3 regions of the Microbispora sp. CA-102843 genome follow, and region 1 is predicted to be linked to each of the others. Evidence: riboswitches for the same ligand, from Rfam matches in the RefSeq annotation. Region 1 holds a riboswitch; each other region holds the start of a gene.
The links. A riboswitch is a leader RNA that binds a small molecule or an ion and turns the genes downstream of it on or off. The one in region 1 is predicted to bind cobalamin.
Positions count from the first base shown of each region.

Region 2: another riboswitch for cobalamin. It lies ahead of ACQEVJ_RS45300 (ribonucleoside-diphosphate reductase subunit alpha); the one in region 1 lies ahead of cobN (cobaltochelatase subunit CobN).
Region 3: another riboswitch for cobalamin. It lies ahead of ACQEVJ_RS45325 (ABC transporter substrate-binding protein); the one in region 1 lies ahead of cobN (cobaltochelatase subunit CobN).

Region 1 covers NZ_JBNJNF010000001.1:4,566,417-4,573,628, forward strand. Annotated here, with positions in the region: gene ACQEVJ_RS21110 (precorrin-2 C(20)-methyltransferase) at 1-873, opposite strand, end outside; gene ACQEVJ_RS21115 (precorrin-8X methylmutase) at 880-1,512, opposite strand; gene cobG (precorrin-3B synthase) at 1,523-2,725, opposite strand; cobalamin riboswitch at 2,798-2,920, shown strand; gene cobN (cobaltochelatase subunit CobN) at 2,974-6,561, shown strand; gene ACQEVJ_RS21130 (cobyrinate a,c-diamide synthase) at 6,519-7,212, opposite strand, start outside.
Region 2 covers NZ_JBNJNF010000001.1:9,685,445-9,692,656, forward strand. Annotated here, with positions in the region: gene ACQEVJ_RS45280 (SpoIIE family protein phosphatase) at 1-868, opposite strand, end outside; gene ACQEVJ_RS45285 (helix-turn-helix transcriptional regulator) at 1,055-1,945, opposite strand; gene ACQEVJ_RS45290 (zinc-dependent alcohol dehydrogenase family protein) at 2,148-3,170, shown strand; gene ACQEVJ_RS45295 ((R)-mandelonitrile lyase) at 3,196-3,597, shown strand; cobalamin riboswitch at 3,727-3,952, shown strand; gene ACQEVJ_RS45300 (ribonucleoside-diphosphate reductase subunit alpha) at 4,087-6,558, shown strand; gene ACQEVJ_RS45305 (ribonucleotide-diphosphate reductase subunit beta) at 6,623-7,212, shown strand, end outside.
Region 3 covers NZ_JBNJNF010000001.1:9,694,832-9,702,043, reverse strand. Annotated here, with positions in the region: gene hpnR (hopanoid C-3 methylase HpnR) at 1-430, opposite strand, end outside; gene ACQEVJ_RS45335 (VOC family protein) at 728-1,165, shown strand; gene metE (5-methyltetrahydropteroyltriglutamate--homocysteine S-methyltransferase) at 1,416-3,737, shown strand; cobalamin riboswitch at 3,803-3,987, shown strand; gene ACQEVJ_RS45325 (ABC transporter substrate-binding protein) at 4,219-5,436, shown strand; gene ACQEVJ_RS45320 (iron chelate uptake ABC transporter family permease subunit) at 5,433-6,509, shown strand; gene ACQEVJ_RS45315 (ATP-binding cassette domain-containing protein) at 6,512-7,212, shown strand, end outside.

The DNA of each region.
Region 1 (7,212 bases):
GCGGTCCACGTAGGGGCCGTAGCCGACGAGGTCGGTGGCCTCGGCGAGCACCTCCTGCGCCTCCGGCGTCAGCCAGGGCCGTCCGGCGGGGCCGAGACCGACGACCGCGACCTCGCCGGGACCGGTGCGTTCCGTGGCCTCCGGTACGAACGTGAGCTGGGCCGGGCTCGGGATCAGCGCGAGCGAGAAGTACGGCACCTGGCCGGGGTCCACGTCCTTGAGCGGGGCGACGCGCTGGGCGTCGGTGGTGGCGCGTTCGACGTACCAGGCCTCGTCGAGACGGCCCGCCTCGGCGAGGGCGTCGCGCACCTTCTCGAACGTGCGGCCCAGCTTGAGCACCGCCGCGGAGTCCGTGCCGCGCAGCTTCTCGGCCAGCACGTCGGCGGGCAGGGTCCCGGGCAGGACCGTCAGCGTCTCGTCGCGTTCGACCAGCGGGCGGCCGAGCACGGCCGACGCGCCCGCGATCGACGTGACGCCGGGGACGACCTCGGCCGGGTAGCGGTGCGCCAGCCGCTTGTGCATGTGCATGTAGGAGCCGTAAAAGAGCGGGTCGCCCTCGCACAGGACGACGACGTCGCGCCCGGCGTCCAGGTGGGCGGCCAGCCGGGCCGCGCAGTCGGCGTAGAAGTCGTCGAGCGCGCCCTGGTAGCCGCCGGGGTGGTCGGTCGTCTCGGTCGTCAGCGGGTACTGGAGCAGCTCCTCCACCTGGCCGTCGCGCATGTGGTGGGCGGCGATCGAGCGCGCGATGCTGCGGCCGTGCCGGGCGGCGTGGTAGGCGATCACGTCGGCCGCGCCGATCAGGCGGGCGGCCTTCACCGTCATCAGTTCGGGGTCGCCGGGGCCGAGGCCGACGCCGTAGAGGGTACCTGTCACGTCACGTCACTCCTGCTCGCTGGCGATGGCGTTGATCGCCGCCGCCGTCATGGCACTGCCGCCCCGGCGGCCGTGGACAACCAGAAACTCCAGGTCGGACGCCGCGAGGGCGCGCTTGGACTCGGCCGCGCCGATGAAGCCGACCGGGACGCCCAGCACGGCGGCGGGCCGTCCCGCGCCCTCCGCGACCAGTTCCAGCAGCCGGAACAGCGCGGTCGGGGCGTTGCCGACGGCCACGAGCGCGCCGTCGAGGCGGTCGAGCCACAGGTCGAGGGCGGCGGCGCTGCGCGTGGTGCCGAGCCGCTCGGCGAGGGCGGGCACACGGGGGTCGCCGAGCGTGCAGATGATCTCGTTGGCGGCCGGCAGACGTTTCCTGGTGACGCCGGAGGCGACCATCTGCGCGTCGCACAGCACGGGCGCGCCCGCCAGCAGCGCGGCGCGCGCCTTCGCGACCACGCCGGGGGAGTAGGCGAGGTCGGCGACCAGGTCGGTCATGCCGCAGGCGTGGATCATGCGGACCGCGACCCTGGCCACGTCGTCGGGCAGGCCCGTCAGGTCGGCCTCGGCCCTGATGGTCGCGAACGACCGCCGGTAGATCTCCGCTCCGTCGCGGACGTAGTCGTGCTCGGGCACGGACACCCCTGTTCGTTCAATGGCTGACGCGGTAGCCGCCGGGCGTGGCGACCACGTCGGTGACCCGCCCGCGCGGCCGCCCGCAGCGGCGCTCGCACCCGGCCCAGTGCACCGGCCCGCCGGGCTGCTCGCGCAGCTCGGGTAGACCGGGCAGGCCGGGCGTGCCGGACTCCGCCCAGCGCAGCGCGTCGGCCTGGACGTCGGCCAGGGCCTTCGCGCAGCCGGGCCGCCCGGTGCAGGCCGACAGTCTGGCGTACGGCGATGCGGTATCGGTCACCAGCCCCGCTCCGGCGAGCGCGGCGGTCACCGGCCCGGCCGCCTCGGGGACCAGATCGGGCAGCATGACGGTACGCCACGGCGTCAGCCGCACCTCGGCGGGGGTCAGGTCGGCGAGCAGGCCCGCCTGCGCGGTGGTGAGCCTGCCGAGCGGCACGATCACGTCGACCGCGACCCGCCCGTCCACCTGCGGAAACACCCCGCCCTTACGCGGATCGGCAGCCGCCGGCGCCACGGGCGCGGAACGGGGAAGGCGCTCGGCGATTCTCGCGGGGCCGTCGGGGAGTTCGGCCACGCGCCAGGCGTCCCCGCGGATCGACTGGAACGTCTCAGCGGCGGCGAGAGCGACGGCGACGGCGGCGTCGGCGGTCACCGAGCTGACCGGTTCGCCCGCGAGCAGGAGCGTCAGGTCGCCGCCGGGGTGGCCGCCGGGGTGGCCGACGGGGTGGCCGACGGAGTGCGCGGCGAGTGTCACGTCCGCGCCGAGCCCGAGGACGTCGCCGGTGCCGTCGTCGAGCGCGAACAGGAACCGGCCGGGCAGGTCGGCCAGCGCCGGACGCTCGCACAGGCCCGCGTCCAGCGCCGCCACCAGCGGCCGGACGTCGAGGACGCCCGTGGCCGACCGGCCGCTGAGGGGCGAGGCGACGATGTTGCGCACGCGTTCGTGGGTCGCCGACGGCAGCAGCCCGGCGGCGGCCATCCGCGCGGCGAACGCGGCCGGGTCCGCCAGCCCGCGCACCTGGACGTTGGCGCGTGACGTCAGCTCGATGACCCCGTTGCCCAGTTCCCCGGCGCAGGCGGCCAGCTCGCGCAGCGCGTCGGTGGTCAGGGCGCCGCCGGGCACGCGGACGCGGGCCAGCGCCCCGTCCGCGGCGGCGTGCACCTGGAGCGCGCCGGGGCAGGCGTCCCGAGCCGCGCGTCCGGAAACGCTACTTATGACCACAAGCAGGATGCTAACGCCAGTTTTTCGATAGGGCCTCCGTCCCGTAAGGTCTGCGGTGAACGATGGCAAGCGGAGGAAGCCGGTGCGAATCCGGCGCGGTCCCGCCACTGTGACCGGGGAGCGAACCCCACCACAAGGCCACTGTCGGAAGACGGGAAGGCCGGGGTGAGCGTCGATCCGGGAGCCAGGAGACTCCTGCCGTCGTGCCGCCACGACCCGGGGCGAGGACCCCGAGGGAGGACACTGCCTTGCGCACGGACGAGCCGCTCATTGTGCTGTTGTCCACGTCGGACACCGATCTGCTGAGCGCGCGCGCCAGCGGCGCGGCGTTCCGGCCGGGCAACCCGGCCCGGCTCGCCGTGGACGACCTGCCGGCGCTGGTCGAGGGGGCCGACCTCGTGGTCGTCCGGCTGCTCGGCGGGCGGCGCGCCTGGGAGGACGGGCTGGACGCCCTGCTCGCGGGCCCGCGCCCGGTAGTCGTCCTCGGCGGCGAGCAGGCCCCGGACGCCGAGCTGATGGAGCTGTCCACGGTGAGTGGCGGCGTGTGCGCCGAGGCGCACGCCTATCTCGCGCACGGCGGCCCCGCCAACCTCGCCGAGCTGCACGCGTTCCTGTCGGACACGGTCCTGCTGACCGGTCGCGGCTTCGCGGCCCCGGCCGCCACCCCCAACTGGGGCGTCCTCGAACGCGACGCCCGGCCCGGCGACGGCCCGGTGATCGGCGTGCTCTATTACCGGGCGCACCACATGGCGGGCAACACCGGCTTCGTCACCGCGCTGTGCGACGCGGTCGAGGACGCGGGCGGCCGGGCGCTGCCCGTCTTCTGCTCCTCGCTGCGCACCGCCGAGCCCGAGCTGCTCGACGTGCTGCGCCGCGCGGACGCCCTCGTCGTGACCGTGCTCGCGGCGGGCGGCTCACGGCCCGCGACCGCGTCGGCGGGTGGGGACGACGCGGCCTGGGACGTCGGCGCGCTCGCCGACCTCGACGTGCCCATCCTGCAGGGCCTGTGCCTGACGACCAGCCGCGCCGACTGGGAGGCCAACGACGACGGCCTGTCCCCGCTGGACGCCGCCTCGCAGGTCGCGATCCCCGAGTTCGACGGGCGGATCATCACAGTGCCGTTCTCGTTCAAGGAGATCGACGACGACGGCCTGACCGTCTACGTCGCCGACCCCGAACGTGCGGCCCGGGTCGCGGGCATCGCCGTCCGGCACGGCCTGCTGCGTCACGTGCCCCCGCCGGACAAGAAGCTCGTCGTGATGCTGTCGGCGTACCCGACGAAGAACTCGCGGGTCGGCAACGCCGTCGGCCTGGACACCCCGGCCAGCACGGTCAAGCTGCTGGCCCGCCTGGCCGAGGAGGGCTACGACCTCGGCGACGGCTTCCCCGGCCAGGCCGCGCAGGACGGCGACGCCCTGATCCACGCGCTCATCGCCGCGGGCGGCCAGGACCAGGACTGGCTCACCGAGGAGCAGCTCGCCGCCAATCCCGTGCGCATCCCCGCCGAGACCTACCGCGCCTGGTACGACACCCTGCCCGACGACCTGCGCGCCGGCGTGGAACGCCACTGGGGCGCCCCGCCCGGCGAGCTGTTCGTCCACGACGGCGACATCGTGCTCGCGGCGCTGCGCAGCGGGAACGTCGTGGTGATGGTCCAGCCCCCGCGCGGCTTCGGGGAGAACCCGATCGCGATCTACCACGACCCCGACCTGCCGCCGAGCCATCACTACCTGGCGGCGTACCGGTGGCTGTCGGCTGGGGAAGGCACAGGGTTCGGCGCGCACGCCATGATCCACGTCGGCAAGCACGGCAACCTGGAGTGGCTGCCCGGCAAGTCGGCGGGCCTGTCGGCGTCCTGCGGCACCGACGCGGCGATCGGCGACCTCCCGCTCGTCTACCCCTTCCTGGTGAACGACCCCGGCGAGGGCACCCAGGCCAAGCGCCGGGCGCACGCCGTGCTCGTGGACCACCTGGTGCCGCCGATGGCCAGGGCCGAGACCTACGGCGACATCGCCCGCCTGGAGCAGCTCCTCGACGAGCACGCGACGATCGCGGCGATGGACCCGGCGAAGCTGCCCGCGATCCGCGCCCAGATCTGGACCCTCATCCAGGCCGCCCGCCTCGACCACGACCTCGGCCTGAGCGAGCGCCCGCACGACGCCGAGTTCGACGAGTTCATCCTGCATGTGGACGGCTGGCTCTGCGAGGTCAAGGACGCCCAGATCCGCGACGGCCTGCACGTCCTCGGCGCGGCCCCGACCGGCGAGGCCCGCGTGAACCTCGTGCTGGCCATGTTGCGCGCCCGCCAGATGTGGGCCGGCCGCGAGACCCTGCCCGGCCTGCGCGAGGCGCTCGGCCTGTCCGAGGACGGCAGCGCCGCGACCGGCGCCGTGGACCGCGTCGAGGCCGAGGCCCGCGCGCTCGTCACCGCCATGGAGGAACGCGGCTGGGACCCGGCCGCCGTCGCCGGCGTCACGGACGACCCGGAGGTCGCGCGGGTGCTGACGTTCGCGGCGACCGAGGTGGTGCCGCGGCTCGCGCGTACCACCGACGAACTCGACCACGTGCTGCACGCGCTCGCCGGTGGATATGTGCCCGCCGGGCCGTCCGGGTCGCCGCTGCGCGGCCTGATCAACGTGCTGCCGACAGGCCGCAACTTCTACTCCGTCGACCCGCGCGCCGTGCCGAGCCGCCTCGCCTGGGAGACCGGGCAGGCCATGGCCGACTCCCTGCTGGCCCGCTACCGCGCGGAGACCGGCGAGTGGCCGCGCTCGGTCGGGCTGTCGGTGTGGGGGACCAGCGCCATGCGCACCGCCGGTGACGACATCGCCGAGGTGCTCGCGCTGCTCGGCGTACGGCCCGTCTGGGACGAGGCGTCGCGGCGCGTCACCGCGCTCGAACCGGTGCCGCTGGACGAGCTGGGCCGCCCGCGCGTAGATGTGACGGTGCGCATCAGCGGGTTCTTCAGGGACGCGTTCCCGCACGTGGTGGCGATGCTCGACGACGCCGTCCGGCTCGTCGCGGGGCTCGGCGAGAGCCCCGAGGACAACTACGTGCGCGCCCACGTGGACGCCGACCGGGCCGCGCACGGCGACGCCAGGCGTGCGACGCTGCGCGTGTTCGGGTCGCGTCCCGGCGCGTACGGCGCGGGCCTGCTGCCGCTCATCGACAGCGGCAACTGGCGCGACGACGCCGACCTCGCCGAGGTGTACGCCGTCTGGGGCGGCTACGCCTACGGCCGCGACCTCGACGGCGCGCCCGCCCGCGAGGACATGGAGAACGCCTACCGCCGCATCGCCGTCGCCGCCAAGAACGTGGACACCCGCGAACACGACATCGCCGACTCCGACGACTACTTCCAGTACCACGGCGGCATGATCGCGACCGTCCGCGCGCTGACGGGCCGCGCGCCCGCCGCGTACGTGGGGGACAGCACCCGCCCCGACGCCGTCCGCACCCGGACCCTGTCGGAGGAGACCGCGCGGATCTTCCGCGCCCGGGTCGTCAACCCCAACTGGCTCGCCGCGATGCGCCGCCACGGCTACAAGGGCGCGTTCGAGCTGGCCGCGACGGTGGACTACCTGTTCGGCTACGACGCCACCACCGGCGTCGTGGCCGACTGGATGTACGACACGCTCGCCTCGACGTACGTGCTCGACCCGGTCAACCGCGACTTCATGGCCAAGTCCAACCCGTGGGCGCTGCACGGCATCGCGCAGCGCCTGCTCGAGGCCGCCGAGCGGCGCATGTGGGAGCACCCCGACCCCGACGTGCTCGCCGGGCTGCGCGACGCCTACCTCGCGATCGAGGGCGACCTGGAGGAGGGCTCGGCGTAGGCCAGCAGCCGCCGCGGGAGTCGGGGCACGCCCGCCCAGTGCAGGTGCAGGTACGACGCGGTGAGCCGGGCGTCGCCGGCCCCGTCGGCCCCGTCCCGCCACCGGAAGACGGGTTCCCCGCCGCCGGTGACCGTGGTCCGGTGGAACTCGTGGCCGCGGAACCGCTCGCCCTGCCGGGTCAGCAGCGTGTCGCGTACGGCCACGGCGTCGCGGTAGCCCAGCGTCAGCCGGTCGGTCATCCGCCCCACGCCCGGCACCCGGCCGCACATCGGACGGCCGTCCAGCTCCTCGCACAGATAGAGCAGTCCCGCGCACTCGGCCGCCACGGGGCCGGGGAAGGCCGCCACTTCGGCGCGGAGCCGCTCGTTGGCCGACAGTTCCGCCGCGTACACCTCGGGGAAACCGCCGCCCACGACCAGCGCGGACGCGCCCTCGGGCAGAGACTCGTCGCGGACCGGATCGAACACGGCGACCTCGGCCCCGGCGGCGGCCAGCATCTCGACGTGCTCGGCGTAGCCGAACGTGAACGCCGCACCGCCCGCGACCGCCACCACCCGCCGTCCGCCGGGCTCGTGTCCGTCCGACGGGTCCCACGGTTCTCCGGTGAGCGGGGACGCCGTCGCGGCGAGGCGTACGAGACCGTCCAGATCG
Region 2 (7,212 bases), 5.1 Mb from region 1:
CCACCAGCGCCTGCGTGGGCGGCTCCGGCCAGTCTCCGGCCGGGAGACCGGCGAACGGGGTGCCGTCGAGCGGCACGATCACCGACTCTCCCCGAGCCAGCGCCGCCGCGGGCCACACCGCGTCCGGGTCGTCGGCCGGCAGCCTGAGAGGGGCGGCCGGATGCCCGGCGGAAATCCCGGTGGCCCCTGCCAGCCGTGCGCCGCCGTCGTCCTGGAACAGGTAGGTCAACGTGAACGGAAGGTCATGCAGGTTGCGGCCGAGCTGACGGCAGGCGAAGGCCAGCATCTCCTGCTCGGTGCGGACCACGCTGGGATCGGAGCCGAGATCCCGCAGGGTCGTCATTCGCCGCTCGCCGATGACCCGCTCGGTCTCCTCGCTGACGACGCACAACATGCCGACCACGGTGCCGGAGTCGTCCCGAAGGGGGCTGTAGGAGAACGTGTGGTAGCTCTCCTCCGGGTAGCCGGCCCGTTCGAGGAACAGCAGCAGCGCCTCGTCCCAGGTCGCCTGCTCCGTGGCCAGCACGGTGTCGATCCGCGGGCCGATGTCGTCCCAGATCTCCGCCCAGACCTCGCTGGCGGGCCGGCCCAACGCCCACGGGTATTTCCGGCCCAGCGTGTCGCGGCGGTAGGCGGCGTTGCAGAAGAACGTCAGCTCCGGCCCCCACGCCATCCACATGGAGAACCGGGACGACAGCAGGATGCTCACCGCCGTCTGCAGGCTCTGCGGCCACTCCTCCGGCGGGCCGAGCGGGGTCGCCCGCCAATCCACCAGGGCCAGATCCCCGCCGACCTCGTCGTCGGCGGCGAACACGTCGGCTCCGGCCGCTGCCGGCGGCCCCTGCTCGGCGTCCTCACAGCGCGCCACTTGACACCCTTTCGTTCACGCCGAGCCCAGCCCACCCGCACCGGACTCCGTACCGTGCCGTTGCCACGCGTCGGGCCCGACCAGAGGTGTGGGGGAGGTCAGTGACACGTGCGCAGCAGGATACTCCCGCCCGGCGAACCCGGATGAACCGTACGGACATGCTTGTCCGGGCGGACTTCTGGCCCGTCAGCCGGCCGGGAGCGGCTGCGTGGGGGAGCCGGCTTCCTGGGTGGCGGCCCAGGAGGCGAGCAGGCGCAGGCCTTGCTCCGATGACGAGCCCGGTTCGGCGGTGTAGACGGTGAGGGTGAGGCCCGGAGTGGCGACCATCGCCAGACCTTCGTAGGCGAGGGTGAGGTCGCCGACGACGGGGTGGTGGAACCTCTTCACACCGGTGCCGTGGTGGCGGACGTTGTGGGCGCCCCACCGGGTGCGGAACGCGTCGCTGCGGGTGCACAGCTCGCCGACCAGGTCGTGGAGTTCCTTGTCGTGCGGGTCGCGGCCGGCCTCGGTGCGAAGAATGGCGACGGTCATGTCGGCGGCCAGGTCCCAGTCCAGGTAGAAGCGGCGGGAGGCCGGGTCGAGGAAGGTGTATCGGGCGAGGTTCTGCGGCCGCCGGCCGGTGGCGTACATGTCGCAGTAGAAGGCACGCGCGAGCCGGTTGGCGGCCAGCAGGTCCATCCGGCCGTTGCGGACGAACGCCGGCCCTGCGGTGACCGCGTCCAGGGTCCACTGCAGGCTCCGGTGCGGCGCCCACTGCCTGCCGGAGCGCTGCCGGGGCCGGGCGAGCGCGTCGAAGCCGTCGGCCGATTGCGCGAGGTTGAGCAGGTGGGCCCGCTCGGCGTCGTCGAGCCGCAGCGCGCGGGCGACGGCGTCGAGAACACCGGGGGACACGCCGGCGAGGTTGCCGCGTTCGAGTTTGGCGTAGTACTCGACGCTGACGTCGGCCAGCGCCGCGACCTCGCTCCTGCGCAGCCCGGGAACGCGGCGCCTGGCGCCGCCGGGCAGCCCGGCCCGCTCGGGAGTGATCTTTGCACGCCGCGAGACGAGGAACTCGCGGACTTCTTCCCGGTTGTCCACTCCTCGACGGTACGTTCCCGCGCCCGGTGGAAGGGATGTACTGCCGGTACACCCCTCACCAGGCACTCCCTGGGCGCGCGGGAAGCCGGTTACCTGGATGGCGTGGCACTTCCCTCCCGGCCGTGATCGCAGCGAGGAGGGGTGCCCCTACCCGGTCCGTCCGCGACGGACCCGTACGACTCAGCACATAAGGAGCAATCGAATGCGTGGTGTCGTGATGCACGCCCCCGGCGATGTCCGGGTGGAGCAGCGTGAGGACCCGAGGATCATCGCCCCGACCGACGCGGTCATCCGCCTGTCGGCGACCTGTGTCTGCGGTTCCGATCTGTGGCCGTACCGCGGGATCGAGGCCGTCGACGGCCCGTCCCCGGTGGGCCACGAGTACGCGGGCATCGTGGAGGAGGTCGGAAGCGAGGTGACGTCGGTCAGGCCCGGCCAGTTCGTGATCGGCTCGTTCTTCGCCTCGGACAACACCTGCGAGATCTGCCGGGCCGGCTACCAGTCCTCCTGTGTCCGGCGGGAACCGATTGGGCTGCTCGGCGCCCAGGCGGAGCGGCTGCGCGTCCCGCTCGCCGACGGCACGCTCGTCGCGACGCCGGAGGTCCCCGGCGACGACCTGATCCCGAGCTTCCTGGCCGCGTCCGACGTGCTCGGCACCGGCTGGTTCGGCGCGGTGGCCGCCCAGGCCGGCCCCGGCAAGACGGTGGCGGTCGTCGGCGACGGCGCCGTCGGCCTGCTCGCGGTGCTGGCGGCCAAGCAGCTCGGTGCGGAGCGGATCATCGCCATGAGCCGCCACGAGCCGCGGCAGAAGCTCGCCCTGGAGTTCGGGGCGACCGACATCGTCACCGAGCGCGGCGACGACGGCGTGGCGAGGATCAAGGAGCTGACCGGCGGGCTGGGCGCGCACTCGGTCGTCGAGGCGGTCGGCACCCAGGAGTCGATGCTGCAGGCCATCCGCTCCACCCGCCCGGGCGGGCACGTCGGTTACGTGGGAGTGGCCCACGGTGTCGTACTGGACGGCACGGAGCTGTTCTTCTCCCACGTCCACCTGCACGGCGGCCCGGCCCCGGTGCGCCAGTACCTGCCCGACCTGATCGACCTGATCTGGAACCGCAGGATCGACCCCGGCAAGGTCTTCGACCTCCACCTCCCGCTCGACCGGGCCGCGGACGCCTACAAGGCCATGGACGAGCGCCGCGCCGTCAAGGCCCTGCTGCGCGTGTGATCCCTACACCGATGAAGGAGAAGAAATGGAGATCGTGAAGCGGCCCCCGACCGGAAAGCTGCCCGCGCGGTGGTTCACCGGCGACGCCTGGGCGGACGTGATCTACCGGGGCGAGGAGCCGTCCCGGGCGCGGGCGAACATCGTCCGGTTCGCACCCGGCGCGCGCACCGCCTGGCACTCCCACGGCTTGGGGCAGACCCTCTACATCGTCGAGGGCGTCGCCCTGATCCAGTCTCGCGGCGGCGAGATCCTCCAGGCCCACCCCGGCGACGTGATCTGGACGCCTCCGGGTGAGGAGCACTGGCACGGCGCCGCACCCGACCGGTTCATGGTCCATCTGGCGCTGTGGGAGACCGACGACGTCTCCTGGCTCGACCACGTCACCGACGCCGAATACACCGGCCCGCGCGTCAGCGCCCGCCCCTGACCTCTGCGACCGTGTCCGGGTTCCGAGATCACAACCCGAGGGCAGCGGTGGCTCCGCCACTGGGCACACAAAGGGCGCGTAACCACTGTGACGCGACATGTTGGGTGTGACTTTTCTCAGCCCCCTATATATGGTGGTCGCTGCAGCTGGTTCGGCCGTCCATCCAGGACGGCCGAGGCAAGAGGGAACCCGGTGCGAGTCCGGGACTGCCCCGCAGCGGTGAGTGGGAACGACCGTTGTCACATGCACTGGATCCGGCCTACGGGCGATCCGGGAAGCGACAACCAGTAGGCAAAGCGGCGATATGGCCGCGCCGCCCACGAGTCCGAAGACCTGCCAGCGCGCCGTACACCGAGTGAATGGGTGTGCGGCCGGTCGGAGGCCGCGCGGGACGGCCGATGGCTCTGGCGCGCCGCTTTCGCATGCTCGCCGGAATGCCTCCTGCGCGCTGTCTCGGGCCTTGGGGACCGAGTTCGCGAGGAGAGAGCTGTGACGGTCACAGGGGTGTCACCGGACGGGGTGTCGTCGGTGGACGCCGAGCGGCAGGTTTCCATGCCGCGACGGGTGCAGATGCACGTACGCAAGCGCAACGGGGCGAGCGAGCCGGTCGACGTCAACAAGATCGTCCGAGCTGTGGAGCGCTGCGCGGACGATCTCGCCGACATCGATCCGCTTCGCGTGGCGACAAAGACGATCAGCGGCCTGTACGACGGGGCCACCACCGCCGAGCTTGATCGGCTGTCGATCCAGACCGCGGCGGAGATGATCGGCGAGGAGCCGCAGTACTCGCGGCTGGCCGCCAGGCTGCTGGCCGGGTACATCGACAAGGAGGTCCGAGGCCAGGGGGTGGCCTCCTTCAGCCAGGCGATCCGGCTCGGGCACGCGCAGGGGCTGATCGGCGACGCCACGGCCGACTTCGTGGCCGCGAACGCCCGCAAACTCGACGACGCGATCGACCTCAGGGGCGACCTCCGGTTCGAGTACTTCGGCCTGCGCACGGTGTACGACCGTTACCTGCTGCGCCATCCCTCCACCCGGCTGGTGCTGGAGACCCCGCAGTACTGGCTGCTGCGCGTGGCGTGCGGCCTGGCGACCACGCCGGCCGAGGCGATCGGCTTCTACCGGCTGATGTCGTCGCTGGCCTACCTCCCCAGTTCGCCGACCTTGTTCAACTCGGGGACGCGCCACACCCAGATGTCCTCCTGCTACCTGGTCGATTCCCCCCGCGACGAGCTGGGCTCGATCTATGAGCGGTACGCACAGGTGGCGCAGCTGTCGAAGTTCGCCGGAGGGATCGGCATCTCCTGGTCGCGGGTGCGTTCGCGGGGAGCGCTCATCCGGGGCACCAACGGGCACTCCAACGGCATCGTGCCGTGGCTGCGGACTCTCGACGCGTCGGTGGCCGCCGTCAACCAGGGCGGCCGCCGCAAGGGCGCCGCCTGCGTCTATCTGGAGACCTGGCACCCCGACATCGAGGAATTCCTCGAACTGCGTGACAACACCGGCGAGGACGCCCGCCGCACCCACAACCTCAACCTCGCCAACTGGATCCCGGACGAGTTCATGCGCCGGGTCGAAGCCGACGCGATGTGGTCGCTGTTCGACCCGAACGAGGTCCCGGAGCTGCCCGACCTGTGGGGAGAGGACTTCGACGCCGCCTACCGCGCCGCCGAGGCCGCCGGCCGGTACGTCCGTCAGGTCAAGGCCAGGGACCTGTACGGCAAGATGATGCGCACGCTGGCCCAGACCGGCAACGGCTGGATGGCCTTCAAGGACGCGTCCAACCGGCTGTGCAACCAGACCGCCGAGTCCGGCAACGTGGTGCACCTGTCCAACCTGTGCACGGAGATCATCGAGGTGTCCGGCGACACGGAGACCGCCGTGTGCAACCTCGGTTCGGTCAACCTCGCCGCGCACCTCGCCACGCACCCTGCCGGAAGCGAGATGGACTGGGAGCGGCTGCGCGCCACGGTGCGCACCGCGGTCACCTTCCTCGACCGCGTCATCGACATCAACTACTACCCGAGCCCGCAGGCCGCGGCCAGCAACCCCCGCTGGCGGCCGGTCGGCCTCGGCGTGATGGGCCTCCAGGACGTCTTCTTCGCGCTGCGGATGCCGTTCGACTCCCCCGACGCGAAGGACCTGTCCACCCGCATCGCCGAGGAGATCTACCTGACGGCGTTGGAGACCTCGGCCGACCTGGCCGCGAAGGCGGGCCCTCATCCGGCCTTCCAGCAGACCTGGGCCGCCCGCGGGCTCCTGCAGCCCGACCTGTGGAATGTGACCGGCACTCAAGACGAGCGCTGGACGGCACTGCGTGAGCGGATCGCCGAGCACGGGCTCCGCAACTCACTGCTCATCGCGATCGCGCCCACCGCGACCATCGCGTCCATCGCCGGGTGCTACGAGTGCATCGAGCCGCAGGTGTCCAACCTCTTCAAGCGTGAGACCCTCAGCGGCGAGTTCCTCCAGATCAACAGCGCGCTCGTGGCGGAGTTGAAGGCGCGCGGCCTGTGGAACGAGGAGATCAGGGCCGCCGTCAAGCGGGCCGACGGCTCGGTCCAGGGGATCGAGGAACTCCCGGCGGAGCTGCGTGAACTGTTCCGCACGGCCTGGGAGCTGCCCCAGCGAGCGCTGATCGACATGGCCGCCGCGCGGGCGCCGTACATCGACCAGAGCCAGTCGCTCAACCTGTTCATGAGCGCGCCGACCATCGACAAGCTCTCCTCGATGTACCTGTACGCCTGGAAGAGCGGCCTGAAGACCACCTACTACCTGCGATCGCGTCCGGCTACGCGCATCCAGCAGGCGACCGTGTCCCTCGCGTCGCAGAAGGCGACGGTGTCCCTCGCGTCGCAGAAGGCGCGGCCGGAGCCGGCGGTCTCGGAGAACGCCGCGATGACCGCCGAGGCGCTCGCCTGCTCGCTGGAGAACCCGGAGTCGTGCGAAGCGTGCCAATGAGCACGCCCCCTGGAAATCCGCACGTCTCGCAGAACCCCCAAGCATCACTCGAAAGGCGAGAGCCATGACCACCGACCCCGAGACTCCGATGCTGCTCGACCCGGGAATGAGCCTCACCCTGAGGCCGATGCGCTACCCGCGCTTCTTCGACCGCTACCGGGACGCCATCAAGAACACCTGGACGGTTGAGGAGGTGGACCTGCACTCCGACCTCAAGGACCTGGACCGGCTCTCCCCCGCCGAGCGGCACCTGGTCAGCCGCCTGGTCGCCTTCTTCGCCACCGGCGACACCATCGTGGCCAACAACCTGGTGCTCAACCTCTACCAGCACATCAACGCCCCCGAGGCCCGCCTCTATCTGTCCCGGCAGCTGTTCGAAGAGGCCGTCCACGTCCAGTTCTACCTGAACCTGCTGGACACGTACGTACCCGACGAGGACGAGCGGTTCGCGGCGTTCGCGGCGGTCGAGAACATCCCCTCCATCCGGCGCAAGGCCGACTTCTGCTTCCGCTGGATCGACTCGGTCTTCGAACTGCGCGAGCTGCGCACCCGGGAGGACCGGCGGGCCTTCCTGCTCAACCTGATCTGCTTCGCCGCGTGCATCGAGGGTCTGTTCTTCTACGGGGCCTTCGCCTACGTGTACTTCCTGCGCTC
Region 3 (7,212 bases), 5.1 Mb from region 1:
CTGGAACCTCGAGGAGCCCTCCGTCGGGGGCGGCTTCCAGCAGCAGCGGCGCTCCGACCTCGCCCTCCCCTCGCAGAATGGCGTCGAGAGCCCCGTCGGACTGGGCGATGACGTGCGGCGCGATGAACGAGACACTGTGCCCTCCCGCGAACACGAAACAGTGCGGGAACAGGCTTTTGACGCGCTGGGCCAGGTCGAGCACTTCCGGGACGTTAGGGAGGTAGTTCAGACCGAACCCGACGCATTCCGGTTCGAAGTCGATCAGTTCGCGATACAGGTCACGGTGTGAGAAGACCTGCAGGTCGAGCAGGCGCACCTGGTGACCCGCAGCGCGGAGGGCGGCCGCCACCCGTTCCAAACCCAAGGGTTCGAGCCTAAGGAAGATCTCCGTGTACATGAGGCCGCTGGGGTGGACCAATAGGGTGCGCATACACACTCCCATTCCGCTCGACCCGGCTCCGGCCGCGACGCTACACACATCTCATAACCCCCTGCTACCCAGCCGATTTACACCGTAATCAGGCCACATCAGGGGACTCGTGTGTAGCGGAATTCCGGGACTGGCGGCCGATAGCGGCGGAGAACTGCCGGGTAAGGCGGGGCAGCTTGCTGTCGCCGGCCCGCTGCCGCTTCGCGGCGGGTCGAGGCAGACGGGTTGATCAGGGAGGTGAGGCGTGCGCGTCCGCGCCCGGATTCCCGGCCTGATCACGCCCAGTATGGTCCTGACATGGCAGCCAGGATCGACCTCACCCTTGACTGTACGAACGCACAGCTCCTCGCCGAGTTCTGGAAGACCGCGCTCGGGTATATCGACGAGCCTCCGCCCGCTCCCTTCACAACCCGTGAGGAATGGCTCGCACAATTCGATCTGCCTGAGGACGACGCCGTGGAGGGCGGCGCGTGGCTCTGCGACCCGGACGGCGTCGGCCCCCGGCTCTCCATTCTCAAGGTCCCCGAGCCCAAAACGGCGAAGAACCGGCTTCATATCGACGTCCGAGTGCCGGGGCATGGCAACTCCCATGAGCGGTGGGAGCGGATCAAAGCGGAGTCCGAGCGGTTGGTGAAGGCCGGTGGGAACGTCCTGGAGGAGGTCGACGGGCATCACATCGTGATGGCCGACCCGGGGGGCAACGAGTTCTGCGTCGCCGCGGCATCGGTCAGCTGAAGATCTTTACGACGGCGCCGCACTACTGCAACGTGTAAGCGGGTAGCGGGAAGCGACGGCCAGTAGGAACGAGCACGACGCCCATGAGTCCGAAGACCTGCCGCTGCCCGCACGCGACCGCGTGCGGTGACGTCGACGGCCTCGAGGGCGGGCCCGGCGGGACCAGGCAGGCCGCCACGTCTGCTCATCGGTCGCGCCTTCGCGCTCCCGGGACCGCCGAGGTCTCTCGTGACTCGCGAAGGAGAGTTTCGTGACCGACACCCCCGCCACCTCGCTCGGCACCGTGTACGGATACCCGCGTCAGGGGCCGGACCGCGAGCTGAAGAGAGCGGTCGAAGGTTACTGGTCCGGCCGGGTGAGCGCCGATGAGCTGCGCGCGACCGCCGAGGGGCTGCGCCGCGACAACTGGCGGCAACTGACGGACGCGGGCCTCGACGAGGTTCCCTCCGGTGACTTCTCGCTGTACGACCACGTTCTGGACACCACTGTCATGGTCGGCGCCATCCCCGAGCGCCACCGTGCCGCCGTCGCGGCGAACCCGCTCGACGGCTACTTCGCCATGGCACGCGGCACCCAGGATGTCGCCCCGCTGGAGATGACCAAGTGGTTCGACACCAACTACCACTATCTGGTGCCGGAGCTGGGGCCTGACACCGTCTTCGCCGCCGACCCCGCCAAGCCCGTCGCCGAGCTGCTGGAAGCCCTCGCGCTCGGGCACGATCCGCGCCCCGTACTCGTCGGACCGGTGACCTATCTGCTGCTGGCCAAGCCCGCGCCCGGTGCCGATCCGGGGTTCGAGCCGCTCACGCTGCTCGACCGGCTGCTGCCCGTCTACGCCGACGTGCTCGCGGCGCTGAGAGCGGCGGGCGCCGAGTGGGTGCAGCTCGACGAGCCGGCCCTGGCTCAGGACCGGCCGCAGGCCGTCCTGGACGCGGTCGCCGCCGCCTACCGGCACCTCGGCTCGCTCAGCCACCGGCCGAAGATCCTCGTCGCCGGCTACTTCGACCGGCTCGGCGAGGCGCTGCCGGTGCTGGCGCAGGCGCCGATCGAGGGGCTCGGGCTCGACTTCACCGGCCCCGCCGCGGCCAATCTGGACGATCTCGCCAAGGTCGGCGGCGTGCCCGGCAAGCGCCTGGTCGCCGGTGTCGTGGACGGCCGCAACATCTGGATCAACGACCTGGAGAAGTCGCTGTCCACGCTGGCCACCCTCCTCGGTCTGGCCGGGCAGGTCGATGTCGCCGCCTCCTGCTCACTGCTGCACGTTCCGCTGGACGTCGCCGTCGAGACCGAGATCGACCCCGAGATCACCCCATGGCTCGCCTTCGCCCGGCAGAAGACCGCGGAGATCGTCACGCTCACCCGGGGTCTGACGCGGGGCACCCGCGCCATCGCCGCCGACCTCGCCGACAACCGGGCGGCGCTCGAGTCCCGGGCGACCTCCACCCTCACCCGCAACCCGGCCGTACGCGCCCGCGCGGCGGCCGTGACACCGCAGGACGTCCGGCGCGCCCAGCCGTACGCCGAACGGGCGCGGGCACAACGCGCCCGGCTGGAGCTGCCGCTGGTGCCGACCACCACCATCGGCTCCTTCCCGCAGACCGCCGAGCTGCGGACCGCCCGCGCCGACCTGCTGGCGGGGCGCATCGACCGGGACGCCTACGACGAGCGGATCGCGGCCGAGATCCGCGAGGTCCTCGCCTTCCAGGAGAAGGCCGGCCTGGACGTCCTGGTGCACGGGGAGCCCGAGCGCAACGACATGGTCCAGTACTTCGCCGAGCGGCTCGACGGGTACATCGCCACCCGGCACGGCTGGGTGCAGTCCTACGGCACGCGTTACGTCCGGCCGCCGATCCTGGCCGGGGACATCTCCCGCCCCGAGCCGATGACCCTGCGCTGGACCCGGTACGCCCAGTCGCAGACCAGCCGGCCGGTGAAGGGCATGCTCACCGGCCCTGTCACGATGCTGGCCTGGTCCTTCGTCCGCGACGACCAGCCGCTCGGCGACACCGCCCGCCAGGTGGCGCTGGCGCTGCGCGACGAGGTCGCCGACCTGGAGGCGGCCGGTGTCGCCGTGATCCAGGTGGACGAGCCCGCCCTGCGCGAGACGCTGCCGCTGCGGGCCGCGGAACGGCCCGCCTACCTGAGCTGGGCTACCGAGGCGTTCCGGCTGGCCACGGCAGGGGTACGGCCGGAGACGCAGATCCACACCCACATGTGCTACGCGGAGTTCGGTGAGATCCTCGCGGCGATCGAAGATCTCGACGCGGACGTGATCAGCCTGGAGGCCGCCCGCTCGCACATGCAGGTGGCCCATGAGCTGGCCGAGGCCGGGTATCCGCGCGAGGTCGGGCCAGGGGTCTACGACATCCACTCCCCCCGAGTGCCGGGGAGCGAGGAGCTGGTGTCCCTGCTGCGTACGGGCCTGGAGGCCATCCCGGCCGGTCGGTTGTGGGCCAACCCCGACTGCGGCCTGAAGACCCGCGGCTGGGCCGAGGTCCGCCGTTCGCTGGAGAACCTCGTCACGGCCGCTCGCGAGATCCGTGCCGAAGTGGCCGACCACCCGCGGGCCTGACACGTCCCCGGTCCGGCACGGCTGAACACCGTGCCGGACCGGGATCACCCGACTGCGGTTGCGCATGCGTCGTATGCGACCATGGTCGTGAAGGCGACGGCGGAACGAGGAAGCCGGTGTGAATCCGGCGCGGTCCCGCCACTGTGATCGGCGAGCGAACCCCGACGACGCCACTGCCCGCACGCGGGTGGGAAGGCAGGGGCGAGCTTCGACCCGAGAGCCAGGAGACTCACGCGGTCGCCTCCTCGATGAAATTGGGGCGGATCTCCCCAAGAGAGGACGGTGGTCGCCATGCCATGCAACCGGCGTGACGCCCTTCTCCCTGCCCGCGGCACGGCTACCGGCTTCCCGGGCGGCTGTTTCATGCCTGACGGTCGTGAAACCCGCCGCCGTGCCGGGCTCTCGTGGTGATCCGGCTCCTCGCTCGCCGCGTCACGCTGTCGAGGAACGGCGGTCGCGGCCCGTTCACAGGAGACCACCGATGGGTATCCCCCGCCCGATCGGCGGCGCGTTGCTCGCCGTCCTACCCGCGATCCTTCTCACCACGGCCGCCTGCGGTGGCACCGAACCATCCGCGTCGCCCGCCACGGGCGCGGCGACGGCCGACAGCCGCTGCGTCACCTCCTACGACGCGAACACGGACTACTTCCCGGTCAAGCAGACCCTGAGGCACGCCACCAACTTCACCCTGACGTACGCGAAGAACTACCAGGTCGTCACGGTCAAGCAGCCCGCCCCCAACGCCAAGCCGGAGACGTACGTGCTGGTGCGCTGCGGCACGCCCGCCCCCCAGTTGTCGGGCGAACTCGCGGGCGCGGTGACGATCGAGACACCCATCGAGTCGCTCTACTCCGCCTCGACCACGCACCTGCCGTTCATCACCGAACTGGGTGTGCTGGACCGGCTCAAGGGGGTCGCCTCGGCCGGCTACATCACCTCCCCGGAGGTGCTGGAGCGGGTGAAGTCCGGTGCGGTCACCGAGTACGCCTCCGGGCAGGAGGTCGACACCGAGAAGGTGATCGGCGCCAAGCCCGACGTGCTGATGACGCAGGGCACCGAGGACAAGGCGTACGGTCCCCTGCGCCAGGCCGGGATCAAGGTGGTCGCCAACGCCGAGTGGCTGGAGTCCACCGCGCTGGGGCGCGCCGAGTGGATCAGGCTGATGGCCGCGCTCACCGGCACCGAGGCCAGGGCGAACGAGGTGTTCGGGAAGATCGAGTCCGACTACACGGCGCTGGCGGCCAAGGCCAAGGCGGCCACGCCGGTCACCGTGCTGCCCGGCCAGATGTACCAGGGCCAGTGGTCGATGCCCAACGGCGGCAGCTACGTGGCCGGGCTGATCAAGGACGCCGGCGGGATCTACGCGTGGGCGGACGCCTCCGGCTCCGGCAGCACCACGCTGGACCTGGAGGCGGTGCTGGCCAAGGCCAAGGACGCGAAGGTCTGGCTGGCCCAGGTCAACGAGTGGAAGTCCCTGGCGGACGTGGAGAAGTCCGACGCCCGCTACGCCAAGTTCTCCGCCTTCGAGACGGGCGAGGTGTGGTCGGCCAACAAGACCATGGGCCCGGGCGGCGGCAACGACTACTGGGAGCGCGGCGTCGCCCGGCCCGATCTGATCCTCGGCGACCTGGTGGCGATCCTGCATCCCGACCTCGCCCCGGGCCACGAGTTCACCTTCTACCAGAAGATGACCAGTTGACCGCGGCGGCACTGACGGCTGTCCCGGCGGCGCACCGCCGCCGGGCGGTGGTCCTGTCGATCCTGGCGCTGGCGGTGCCGGTCGCGTTCGCGCTGGCCGTCACGCTCGGCTCCACCTCGATCCCCCTGTCCCGGGCGCTGCCCGCGCTGCTGCGCGACGGCTCGGCCGACCCCGCCGTACGCGAGATCATCTGGACGGTACGGCTTCCGCGTGCGATCACCGCCGCTCTGGCCGGAGCCGCCCTCGGCGCGGCCGGGGTGCAGATGCAGACGTTGTTCCGCAACCCGCTGGCCGAGCCGTACATCCTCGGGGTGAGTTCCGGGGCCAGCCTGGGCGTCTCATTGATCATCATCGGCTGGGGCGGAGTGGCGGGCGCGTTCACCGCGGGCGTGGCCGGGCTCGGCCGGGCCGGTGTCGTGGTCGCCGCCTCCGCCGGGGCGGCGGCGGTGCTCGCTCTCGTGCTCGCGCTGTCGCGGCGGGTGCGGTCGGTGGTCACACTGCTGATCGTCGGGGTGATGGTCGGCTCGGCCGCGACCTCGGTGATCACGGTGCTGCTGACCTACACCGACCCGCAGCGCGCCCAGCAGTTCATCAGTTGGAGCCTGGGCAGCTTCGCCGGGACCACGTGGGCCGATCTCGCGTTGTTCGGCCCGGTCTGCCTTGTCGCGCTGGCGGCGGCGCTGGCCGGGGTCAAGCCGCTCAACGCGCTGCTCCTCGGGGAGAGCTACGCCCGCACCATGGGGGTGCGGGTGCGGCTGACGCGCACGCTGACCCTGCTGGTCTCCTCGGTGCTGGCCGGAGCGGTGACCGCCTTCTGCGGGCCGGTCGCCTTCCTCGGCCTGGCCGTACCGCACGTGGCCCGGTTGACGCTGGGCACCGCCGACCATCGGCTGCTCATGCCCGGTGTGGCGCTGCTCGGTGCCGCGGTGGCGCTGCTGTGCTGCGTGGCCGCCCAGGTGCCGGGCGGCGGGGCAGTGCTTCCGCTCAACGCGGTGACCACCATCCTCGGCGCCCCCGTGGTGATCGCCGTACTGCTGCGCAGCCGCGCGGCCAGGACCGGACTGGCGGTGTGACCATGGACGATCGAGGTCTGCGCCTCGACGGCGTGTGCGCCGGATATCCCGCGCGACGCGGGCGCGCTCCACGACGCGTGCTGGACGGCTTGGAGGCGACCGCCGCGCCCGGCGAGCTCACGGTGCTGATCGGCCCGAACGGCACCGGCAAGTCCACCCTGCTGCGGACCATGGCCGGGCTGCAGCCCGCCCTGGACGGGCGGGTCCTCATCGACGGCGTCGCTGTGGAAGCGATACCGGCGGCGGAGCTGGCCCGGCGGCTCGCCGTCGTGCTGACCGAGCGGGACCTGCCCGCCCTGCTGACCGCCCGCGAGCTGGCCGGGCTGGGACGGCACCCGCACACCGGGTTCACCGGACGCCTGTCGGACTCGGACCGGGAAATCGTCACCTGGGCGCTGGAGGCGGTCCACGCCGCCCACCTGGCCGATCGTCCCGTCACGGAGCTGTCCGACGGTGAGCGCCAGCGGGTGCTGGTCGCGCGCGCCCTGGCGCAGGAGCCCGCGGCGATCCTGCTGGACGAGCCGACCGCGTTCCTGGACGTCACCTCCCGGGTGGCGCTGCTGGGCCTGCTGCGCCGCCTCGCCCGCGAGAGGGACCTCGCCGTCGTGGTGTCCACACACGATCTGGAGCTGGCGCTGCGGGTCGCCGACCGGATCTGGCTGCTCGCCTCCGGCGGTCTCCTGCAGACCGGGACACCGGAGGA